2 regions of the Solibacillus sp. FSL K6-4121 genome follow, and region 1 is predicted to be linked to the other one. Evidence: riboswitches for the same ligand, from Rfam matches in the RefSeq annotation. Region 1 holds a riboswitch; the other holds the start of a gene.

Region 1 (5,391 bases):
GGATTGATGAAGCTATGTAAGAAATGTATAAAAGAAAAAAGGGCTTTTCGAAAATTTGAATGAATCTTTTCCGAAAAGCCCTTTTATTTATGAAACTAAAACATCTTATTTAAATTCGCCATTTCTATAGCAGACATTGCACTGTCATAGCCTTTATTCCCCGCCTTTGTCCCTGCACGTTCAATCGCCTGCTCGATATTTTCAGTTGTGACAATCCCGAAAATAACCGGTACCCCTGTATCCAAGCCCGCTTTGGCAATGCCTTTAGCTGCTTCATTGCATACGTAATCATAATGCGTTGTTGATCCGCGAATGACTGTACCTAACCCGATTACTGCATCATACTTATTGGCTTCTGCCATTTTCTTTGCAATAAAGGGTACTTCAAATGCACCTGGTACCCAGGCAGTATCAATATTATCTTCATTTACACCGTGTCTTTTTAATCCATCAATTGCACCGCTTAATAATTTATCATTAATAAATTCATTGAACCGACCGACAACGATTCCGATTTTTAAATCTGTACCTACTAATTGTGCTTCAAAAGTTTTACCCATTTTATCTGCTCCTTCTTATACAACCATTGTGTTTATTTTTATATATTGAACTAAATCTTCTATCGTAATAAATTTCAGCTGATGTTTTAGTGCGAGTTTTTCAAGCTGTGGCATCCGCGCCATTGAACCATCTTCATTCATAATTTCGCAGATGACCGCGGCTTCCATCGACCCGCATAATTTTGCAAGATCTACCCCTGCCTCAGTATGACCACGGCGCTCTATTACGCCTCCTTGTTTTGCAATGAGAGGAAAAACATGTCCAGGACGGTGGAAATGTTCCGGCTTCGCTGCTGGATCAAGTAATGCCAAGATCGTTGCTGAACGTTCAAATGCACTGATTCCTGTCGTTGTATGAATATGATCGATACTAATCGTAAAAGCCGTTTGATATGTATCTGTATTACTTTGGACCATTGGATGAAGACATAGTTTTTCAGCGATGGCTGGAGATATAGGTGTACATATTAATCCTCTGCCATGAAGGGCCATAAAGTTAATATTTTCCGGTGTTGCAAATTCACCCAAAACGAGAAAGTCACCCTCGTTTTCACGATGTTCATCGTCGGCAACAATAATAATTTCACCATTTTTTAATGCTTGAATTGCTTCGTCTATCGTATTCATCTTTTCCCACTCCTTTAAAACCCTGTACGTTGCAGTAATTCCTTTGTAATCGTACTTGCCGTTTGATTTTGTAAATGTTTTTTCACATATTTCCCGATCAAATCTATTTCAATATTCACAACATCCCCGGCCTTTTTATAGCCCAACACAGTCTGTTCGTAAGTATGAGGGATTAAGGAAATGGTAACGAGTGTATCTGTCATATTAAAAATCGTTAAGCTTATGCCATCGACTGTAATAGAACCTCTTTCGATACACTGTGCAACTAAAGTACGGTCCATCGCTAAATCTACATAAACCGCGTTTGCAACAGGTCTTTTCCGCTGTATGATTGCGACACCATCAACATGGCCAGATACAATATGTCCGCCAAAACGGCCATTCGCCAGCATTGCCCGTTCCAAATTGACATGCATACCTACAGTCAATTGTTGCAGGCTTGTTGCTTTAACAGTTTCAGGCATCACATCCGCTAAAAATGAATTGGACGTAAATTGTTTCACTGTTAAACAAACTCCATTCACCGCAATGCTGTCTCCAAGCTTTACATCTTCTAAAATTTTACTTGCGCGAATGGCTAATTCCATCGTTTGTGTGGACTGACTAATCTGCTCCACAGTTCCTAACTCTTCAATAATTCCTGTAAACATCCTACTCACCTCTTTTTAAAAGTAAAAAAAGAACCCCGATTGAATTCGGAGTTCGATGAGAGGGAAATTTAGCAGCATCAAATAAGCCTTTTGAACACATATTTCAAAAAACGCATGACATTGCTTCCTTCTCCCATCCAGACTATACTGTCGGCTTTGGACTTGCACCAAATCCTGCACACAAAAGTGGCTCACGGGCTTAGAGTAAACTCATCACCGTCGATTGGGAATTTCACCCGACCCCGAAGGAAATTCATATAAAATTATCAATAAAAAAATCCCATCACTTGGCGCGACGGGAAAAGTGTATAGCAAAAAAGCACATTTTAAATCGAATTTTCAAAAATGCGTTGCTATTCCTTCTCCCATCCAGACTATACTGTCGGCTTTGGACTTGCACCAAATCCTGCACGCAAAAAGCGGCTCACGGGCTTAGAGATAAACTCATCACCGTCGATTGGGAATTTCACCCGACCCCGAAGGAAATTATTTTATTTGAAAATTATTGTAACATAGATTTTTTAGAATACTAATAGTCATTTCGGACCTTCTTGCTTCCATAAGTATCATTCCATTTACCTCTGCTAACTTGCTATTTTGTTAATTAAAATGAAACTTTTAAGGTGGGCATCCGTATATAAAAATATCCAGAATTTTTTAAAAACTAGGAAAAGAAAAGGTGTCTATAATGAAAAACATTGTCAATATAGCATATTCGTATCATAACTCAAATAAAGGTATAACAAGGATATGGACTACTTTACCGATGGATCATCCTGACGTGATTTGTACTCATTCTCCTGAAGAAAAAGTAATTGATGACGGGAACAATGAACTCTTTTATTTTACTTTAAAAGAAAATGAACAGTTTCAAATGAATTATTCCATCGATACGTATAAACAAAACGAACAAAAAATACTTACGAATAAAGAAAAGGCATTTTATTTACGCAGCGGCACACTTGTTGTTGTGGATGAACAGATGAGGAATCTAGCACATGAAATAACGGCTGGCGCTGTATCGACAATGGAAAAAGCGAAGGCAATTTTCCATTATGTAGTCAATCATTTTAAATATATGTACCCGCCTAAGGGGAGAGGCATCAAGTCTTTTTTAGAGGCGAAGCAAGGTGATTGTGGCGAGTATGCTTTTATGTTTTCTTCCCTTTGCCGTTCTATTGGTATCCCGTGCCGATCCCTTGTAGGCAGTTGGGCAAACAGCAAGATGAATGCACATGTGTGGAACGAATTTTTTGACGAACAAACGGGCTGGATTCCGGTTGATTGCAGCATGGCCTATATTCAAAAGAAGAAAAAAACTCAATTTTTATTCAGTAATGTTCGAACATTAAAATGGACCGCATACTTCGGGCAATTAGAACAGCAGCGAGTTGTTTTTTCCAATGATGCAGAGCTGTATCTTTCCCCTAAATATAATGATCTGGATAAACAAACTATAGTCGATTCGAAATATCCTCCCATCGTGCCTTTTCAAATTGACGGTCAGCCTTTTTATTGGGGCTACGAGGCAGTAAAAGGATGTGTACCATACATGCAGCCGATCTACGTGCGGTTTGACCAGGAAAATTTATCGATAAAACCTAATAAAAATCAGCATAATTATTTAGGTCAATGGAAAATTACAGAAACCGGCGCTCTAGGGTTCTTTTCAAAATTAAAAAGCTTTTCCTATTTCGTTTTCTTTATTTCCATAATATTTAGCTTTCTGTTAAGCAGTCCTTTCTTTTCTGCATTAACAGCTGGTTCGGTTATTGTTATATGTATTTCATTTATAGCCAGAAGAGAAAGAGCATTATTTTACACGGTTGTTGCACTGTACTTTTTATTGCCTTTAATCTCTAATTTATCAAAATTAGTTTAATTGCATTGCAGTATTGTAAATAACTTCTCTATCTATTTTCTTAATTTTCATTCAATTTCTCAGGAAATAAAATAATCCATTTTATTACAATTGGGTTTATAATTGATTCATCACCATAAGTTGGGGATGACAAAATGCCGCCTCGCGATAGCGCAAGCGGCTGATTGGTTGTTTTTCACCTTATAACGAGGGCAAAATTTTGGGATGGGTGGGCCTCGCAAACGGCAATAAAGGCAGTGATAAAGACACGTATCTGTGGCTTTAGCGCTGTCTTGCCGTAGCCCACCAATCAAGTGGAATTTTATTAGAGAATAATTGTAATTACATTTGATATATATGGAGGATTCTATGGCAAAAAAAACACAGTCGAATAAAAATTCTATTTTACTTGAGTTGCTATTTTATGCGGCATTACCCTATATTATTTGGAATTTTGGTAGGGAACCTTTAGGGGATTATGTTGCCATGCTGCTTTCAACCGTTCCTGGTATTGTTTATACCCTTTACCGATTTATTGTGGATAGACAATTTAATATAACGGGGTTATTTATTTTAGGTTCGATGCTAATTGGTACAACTGTGGATTTACTGTCAGGTTCAGCAGAGCAAATGATTATTAACGGAATTTATTTAGGACTTTTTTATACATTTATATATTTTATTCTGTTCGTTGTGAAGCGTCCTTTTACATTATATATCGCGGTTGATTTTGCGTATTTGCAGGGCTATGACCGAAAAGACAGCAAAACTTTATTTTTTCAAAAGGGTATTTTCCAATGGTTCCAAATCATCCAAGCGGTGTTTATTATTCGAGGTCTTGTTATGGCAGGATTAACGGCATTTCTGCTAAATAAATATGGTATCGACGGATATGGGGACATGCTCATCTATAAAAAAGTAGCGGGCTGGGTATTTTCCATTATCGTAATGGGACTTTTCTTTAATATAAATAACGTTATACAAAAACATGCAAAACAATCTCAGGAAAACAAGCAACCGGAGACAGAAAGTTCGGAAGTAGTAACGGAATCAGTATAGCAAAATGAGGAGTGAAGAAATTGAGCCATTCTACAAAGGTAAGTGAATGTCCAAAATGCGGTTCGACGGAATTAGGAAAAGGCCAGCACAGTGGTCATAGTGTCATGTCCCTCGTCAATAAATTAGGGTTTGGGTCTATTATTGAATACATTATTTGTACGGAGTGCGGATTTATAATTGAAGGCTATGTGAAAAAGCCGGAGCGGTTTAAGGACACGTATTAACCGAACCGGGAAACTTGAATCCCTTTGTCCTAGCCCATTGAACTTTACAATGGGCTACATATTTTGATAACTACCTTGTAAGGTTTCTATATATTTTATTACAGTAACCTAATGAATATATTTTTGGCTTAATCGTTAGTTTTAAAATAATCTTCCTGAAGTATTCCATAAATAACACAGTCTTTGTATTGGTTTTTGGCATTGCGAATCATATGTCTAATAATTCCTTCTTGAACCATCCCTGCCTTACTCATTACTTTACCTGATGCAGGATTGTCAGTATTATGTGCAGCAGAAATTTTATGAAGGTTCATATATTTGAACCCAAATTCCACAACCGCCTTTAACGCCTCCGTCCCATACCCCTGATTCCACCATTCATATCCAATCGAATAGCTTACTTCACAGTT
Region 2 (5,391 bases), 780 kb from region 1:
TTTATGAAGTAGTCGAAGTAAGTGGCGGGACATTCCAAAAGCGAAACATCCATTAATAAAAATAAGTAAAAGGATGAATTAAAAGCATATGCTTTCAATTCATCCTTTTTTGATTCATGTTATTGATTACCTACAGCATTACTTTTGTCGTTAACCGGAATGCATAATCCAATCACTACCCCAATTACTGCAGGTACGATCCACCCCAAGCCTATCGAATAGAGCGGCAAATACTGTGCATAAATTTCAGAAACTGTTGTAAAAGCACTCATTTCAAATGCCGGGACATTATTGATCAATGCATTATAGCCATCGATAACACTAATAAAGAATGTAAATAAAATAGCTGTCGCAAAAACTGATTGTTTATAACCAAACAACGGTCCGAAAAGCGCTAAAATAATTAAGACAATTGCCAAAGGATATAAGAACATTAACACTGGTACTGCATATGTAATAATATTCGTTAATCCGACATTTGCAATCACAAACGATACAATACATAGCAATACAACAAATGCTTTATAGCTCACTTTTGGAAATACTTCATGGAAAAATTCGCTACATGACGTAATCAGCCCAATACTTGTTTTGAGGCAGGCAAGTACAATAATAATAGCCAATAAAATCGCACCGTACGAGCCAAAGTAATAATCTGCTACAGCTGCAAAAATTTGACCGCCATTCTCATAAGTCCCTATCGCCGTTACACTCGATGAACCCATATAAGTAATGAGACCGTAAATTAGCATCATAAGAGCCATCGCAAAGATACCTGATTTCCAAGTCGCTTTTGCAATTTCCTTTTTATCGGTAATACCCGTTCGCTTAATGGCATGTATCACAACAATACCGAATGCTAGTGAAGCAAGTGCATCCATCGTATTGTAACCTTCTTTAAACCCTGTCATAAACGCTTCATTTATATATGCCCCAGCAGGCTCGACAAAATTACCCATAGGCGAAAATAAACTAATTCCGATTAATACAAACAGAAAAACTAAAAATGCCGGCGTTAAATATTTGCCGATAATATCCATAATTTTCGCTGGATTTAATGAAAAGTAAAATACGATAGCAAAAAATACAAAACTAAACACTGCAAGCCATAATGTGATTTGTGATGGATCGATGAAAGGTTCGAAACCAACTACAAAAGGTACCGTAGCAGTACGAGGAATGGCAAAAAACGGTCCAATCGTTAAATACAATGCCAATGCAAATAGCAAACCAAATACCGGGTGTACTTTACTTGCTAAATCACGCAATCCATTACTTCCAGATAAACCAATTGCAAGAATACCTAAAAACGGCAGTCCTATTGCCGTTACTAAAAAGCCAATTAATGCAAGCCAATAATTCGTACCTGCTAATTGTCCCATTTGAATCGGGAAGATTAAATTTCCCGCACCAAAAAACATACCGAACAGCATTGTGCCAATAACTGCGTATGTTGAAAATGGTATTTTTTTCTCCATCGTCATCTCTCCTAAAGAAGTCATATCATGTTGGTCTTTTGACGAAATAGCCCGATTTTTCACAACAATGTACATTATGATAACAGTGAATTACTTTGAATTCAATAGCAATAATTATTCCCATATAACTTTAGACACATAGCCTAACAATCTATCAACAAATAAAAAGGAGTTATGTCATAAAATTAATTGTACATGACATAACTCCTCACTGTTTATTAAGTTAAGCTAAATATTGTCTGCGCTGTTGTTCAATCCATACACGCATTGAACGATAAATCATTGTCACGACAACTAGCATCATAATTCCTTTAACAATATTAAATGGTAAAATACCCAATACTATTGTTTCATACATATCATATTCAAAGCCTAGTAGATACGTATACATCGGCAGGAACGCTACGTAGTTTAATATAGCCATTCCCAACGACATTACTACTGTTGAAACGACTAAGCCTGAAATCAACCCTTTTGCGGAAGGGAATTTTTTATAAATATAGTAAGCTGGTAAAATGAATAATACGCCTGTTGCAAAGTTTGCCATGTGACCAACCGGAATTCCTTCTGGCGCCCCTGTATAAATCCAATCAAGTACATTCTTTACCAATTCAACAAGAATGCCCGCGACAGGTCCCATTGTAATCGCCGCTATTAATGCAGGTACATCACTAAAATCAATCTGCAAAAATACAGGAAACCAAGGTAATGGGAAGTTCAGTAACATTAAAATGAACGAAATCCCACTTAACATTGCGATTGTTACAAATGACCGTAACTTCAAAGTTCTCTTTTGCATAGAAATCTCTCCTCTTTGCTGATTCCATCTCGCAAGAAGAAAGGACGTATCAAATCATTCATGAAAAAACCCTTATGCAAAAAAGAGCATAAGGGAGAAATAGGCACACTTAAATAAAAGTCTACTCATACATTTGTAGTAACTTTCCTTAAATTTATGTATACGAAAGATATTTCGCTCATAATTAAGGAAATTATTAATGGTACTACAAAGCACGACATTTTCATAAAATGACGACCGTACCTTCACCTTCTCCCATCCAGACTATACTGTCGGCTTTGGAATCACACCAAATCCTGCACACAAAAGTGGCTCGCGGGCTCGAAAAGTTTTCTGTAACGTCCTCCAAGTTAATGGTCAGAGGTTACAACTTTAATTACCGCCGGTCGGGAATTACACCCTGCCCCGAAGATGAATCAATATGAAATTATGCAACAAAATACTTGTTACAATTTCTATTATATATATAAAAACGGAATTGTAAAGACCATTGCTTACAATTCCGAGTAAATTTATTTGAATTGTTTAAAAATTATAGAATAGGATATTTCCCGCAACTGGCTTCTCCAAAGGCTTCGTAAAGTCAAAACCACTCCAATTTTCTTGCACAATTTGTTCAAATTTAATTTGTTTATCGAAACTAGCAGCTGTTAATAATAACCCTTCGATCATACGCATCACTTGAGCGGGATCATATTGTTCCAAATCAAGCGCTTGGTCGAATGTTACTGTTACAATTTCCCCTTCATCTTCTACTGTTAACGAAACTCCAGGTAAAATGACTGTTCGATATATATCATTGGCTTCAGTTGTCATATTATTTATCGCATCCGTTACGTTTGGAAAGGTCATTCGGAAGTTAGGACTTAAATAAACTGCCCCATCCCTCATTTGATACATAAAATAATTATATTGTGTTTGTTCACTTTTCAATGGTATTGACTGCCCCATTTCGCCAACATGATCAAAATAAGCGATTTTTCCATTAGTATCTTCAATTTGTACTTCTTCATACGAATTGCCAAATGTATCTACAAGTGAACCGAAATAATTGGATAATGTAGCCGAACTTGTGTCATATCCGTGGTCCTCAGGTAATGTGTGAATAAGTTTATTTCCTTCTTCACGCAATTCGCCTTTTAACGGATGATACTCATTAAATCCAAGCATTTGCTCATCCAGCAATGGACTAAACGTTTTATAAAGCTCCAATGCTGTCGGTTTATCCGTGCCAAGCTTATCAACAACAACTTCATTAGGAATTAAAATACTCACAGGAACACTTTCTGCATCGTCCCCAGCAAGACCAATTTTGAATAATGTCACTCCTTCAAGCTGGCTTTCATAAATTAAAGTTTGTTGTCCTTGTGTATCCATTGAAAAGTTGGAAATTGTCGCGGATTCACTTTTTGAAGTTGCATCTCCAGCCCTACTCATTTTGGCACTTTCTTCCGATTCTGTAGTCGCCATATCAAATGTATTTTCCATAGAGATAGACTGATCATTTCCTAAAAACTGTGCACCAATCAAAACTATAATAAATAAGGAAGCGATAGATACTAGAAGCGGCGCCCAGCGAATCCCTTTTTGAGTAGGCTGTTGTATTTGAGGCGGCTCTTCACTAAATGCTCCTTCATCCTTTAAACGATTAAATATTTCATCCTTTGTCCGATGATCGGTTACTTTTGGGGCCTGTTTTAGAAGTTGCTCCAGGTTCTCCTCATCCCAACGCTCCTTTTTCATAATGAATTCGCCTCCTTTCCATCTTGAGCTTCCAATAACTGTCTTAAATTTTTTAATGCCCGGTGCTGCGTCGTTTTTACCTTACCTGGGGTCCATCCTAATATATCAGCCGTTTCCTGTATTGAAAGTTCCTGAAGATAGCGCATAATAATCACCATCTTCTGATCTCCCGAGCATCGTTCCAATGCTAGCAGTAATCGGCTTAGTTCATCGTTTAGTTCCATTGACTGTTCTGGTGAAGGGACAGAGCTTACAAGCTGCTCTGTTTCCCAATCAAATGCGGTAAATGCATGCTTATCCCGAACCTGTTTCTTTCTGAAATAGTCAATTGCCACATTTTTTGCAATTGAGAAAAGCCACGTTTTTTCAGAGCTTTTTCCTTCAAAGCGTTCATACGATTTCAGTACACGTACATACACTTCATGGGAAAGATCCTCCGCCGCTGTACGATTTTTTACTAAATAAAACAGAAAATTAAAAACATCCTGATGATACATATCGTATAATCGATGGAATATGGACTGTTGCACCCATCCCACCTCCGTTCTAATAATTTGTCGTTTTCAAACAGTAAAAGTTACAATACCCTGTAATATTATATGAATAGCTTGTTAAAAATAAAAGTTTATCACTTTGAGAACAAAATGATAAACTTTTCCTACTACAATTTCTTAAGTTAGTGGTAAATAAAATGTAAAGATTGTTCCTTGCTGTTCCACACTATCTACAGAAATCGTACCGTTATGTGCTTCTACTATATTTTTTGTTATTGCTAACCCTAAGCCTGTTCCACCTTTTGAACGCGTCCGTGCTTTATCCGCTTTATAAAAACGTTCAAATACGTATGGTAAGTCATCTTGTGGTATACCTTGGCCAGTGTCGCTCACTTGAACCTTAGCAAATTTCTGTTCATTTGTTATCGATACTGTAACTGAGCCTTCAGCCGGTGTATGACGGATTGCATTATCGATTAAATTCGTTAACACTTGCTCAATTCGGTCTTCATCAATCGGGATAAGCGCATCCTCCGAAAAGTCAGTTTCAAAAAGAAGATGTACATGATTTTCTTTAGCTGTCTGATCAAACTTATGCGTCATACGTTCGATTACCGACACTAATGGGACGTTATCTTTATAAAGACTCATATGACCTGACTCCATTCGTGCCAAATCCAATAAATCCGTAACGAGTCGGCTCATCCGTTGGGACTCATCATAAATAATGCGAATCATATCAGTGCGTTCCTCTTCTGTTGTGACAACACCATCTATAATAGCTTCAGAATAGCCTTGCAGCATCGCTATCGGTGTTCGCAACTCATGTGAAACATTGGCAATGAAATCCGATTTCAGCTTTTCTAGCTTTGTTTCC

What was found. A riboswitch is a leader RNA that binds a small molecule or an ion and turns the genes downstream of it on or off. The one in region 1 is predicted to bind FMN.
Region 2: another riboswitch for FMN. It lies ahead of MHH95_RS09915 (ECF transporter S component); the one in region 1 lies ahead of ribE (riboflavin synthase).

The regions. Positions count from the first base shown of each region.
Region 1 covers NZ_JBBOCS010000002.1:876,590-881,980, forward strand. Annotated here, with positions in the region: gene ribH (6,7-dimethyl-8-ribityllumazine synthase) at 96-560, opposite strand; gene ribB (3,4-dihydroxy-2-butanone-4-phosphate synthase) at 576-1,187, opposite strand; gene ribE (riboflavin synthase) at 1,202-1,837, opposite strand; FMN riboswitch at 1,959-2,091, opposite strand; FMN riboswitch at 2,191-2,325, opposite strand; gene MHH95_RS13810 (transglutaminase-like domain-containing protein) at 2,526-3,719, shown strand; gene MHH95_RS13815 (VC0807 family protein) at 4,068-4,757, shown strand; gene MHH95_RS13820 (transcription initiation factor TFIIIB) at 4,778-4,981, shown strand; gene MHH95_RS13825 (GNAT family N-acetyltransferase) at 5,110-5,391, opposite strand, start outside.
Region 2 covers NZ_JBBOCS010000002.1:92,786-98,176, reverse strand. Annotated here, with positions in the region: gene MHH95_RS09925 (YitT family protein) at 1-56, shown strand, start outside; gene brnQ (branched-chain amino acid transport system II carrier protein) at 120-1,478, opposite strand; gene MHH95_RS09915 (ECF transporter S component) at 1,702-2,277, opposite strand; FMN riboswitch at 2,521-2,694, opposite strand; gene MHH95_RS09910 (hypothetical protein) at 2,803-4,020, opposite strand; gene sigX (RNA polymerase sigma factor SigX) at 4,017-4,550, opposite strand; gene MHH95_RS09900 (ATP-binding protein) at 4,692-5,391, opposite strand, start outside.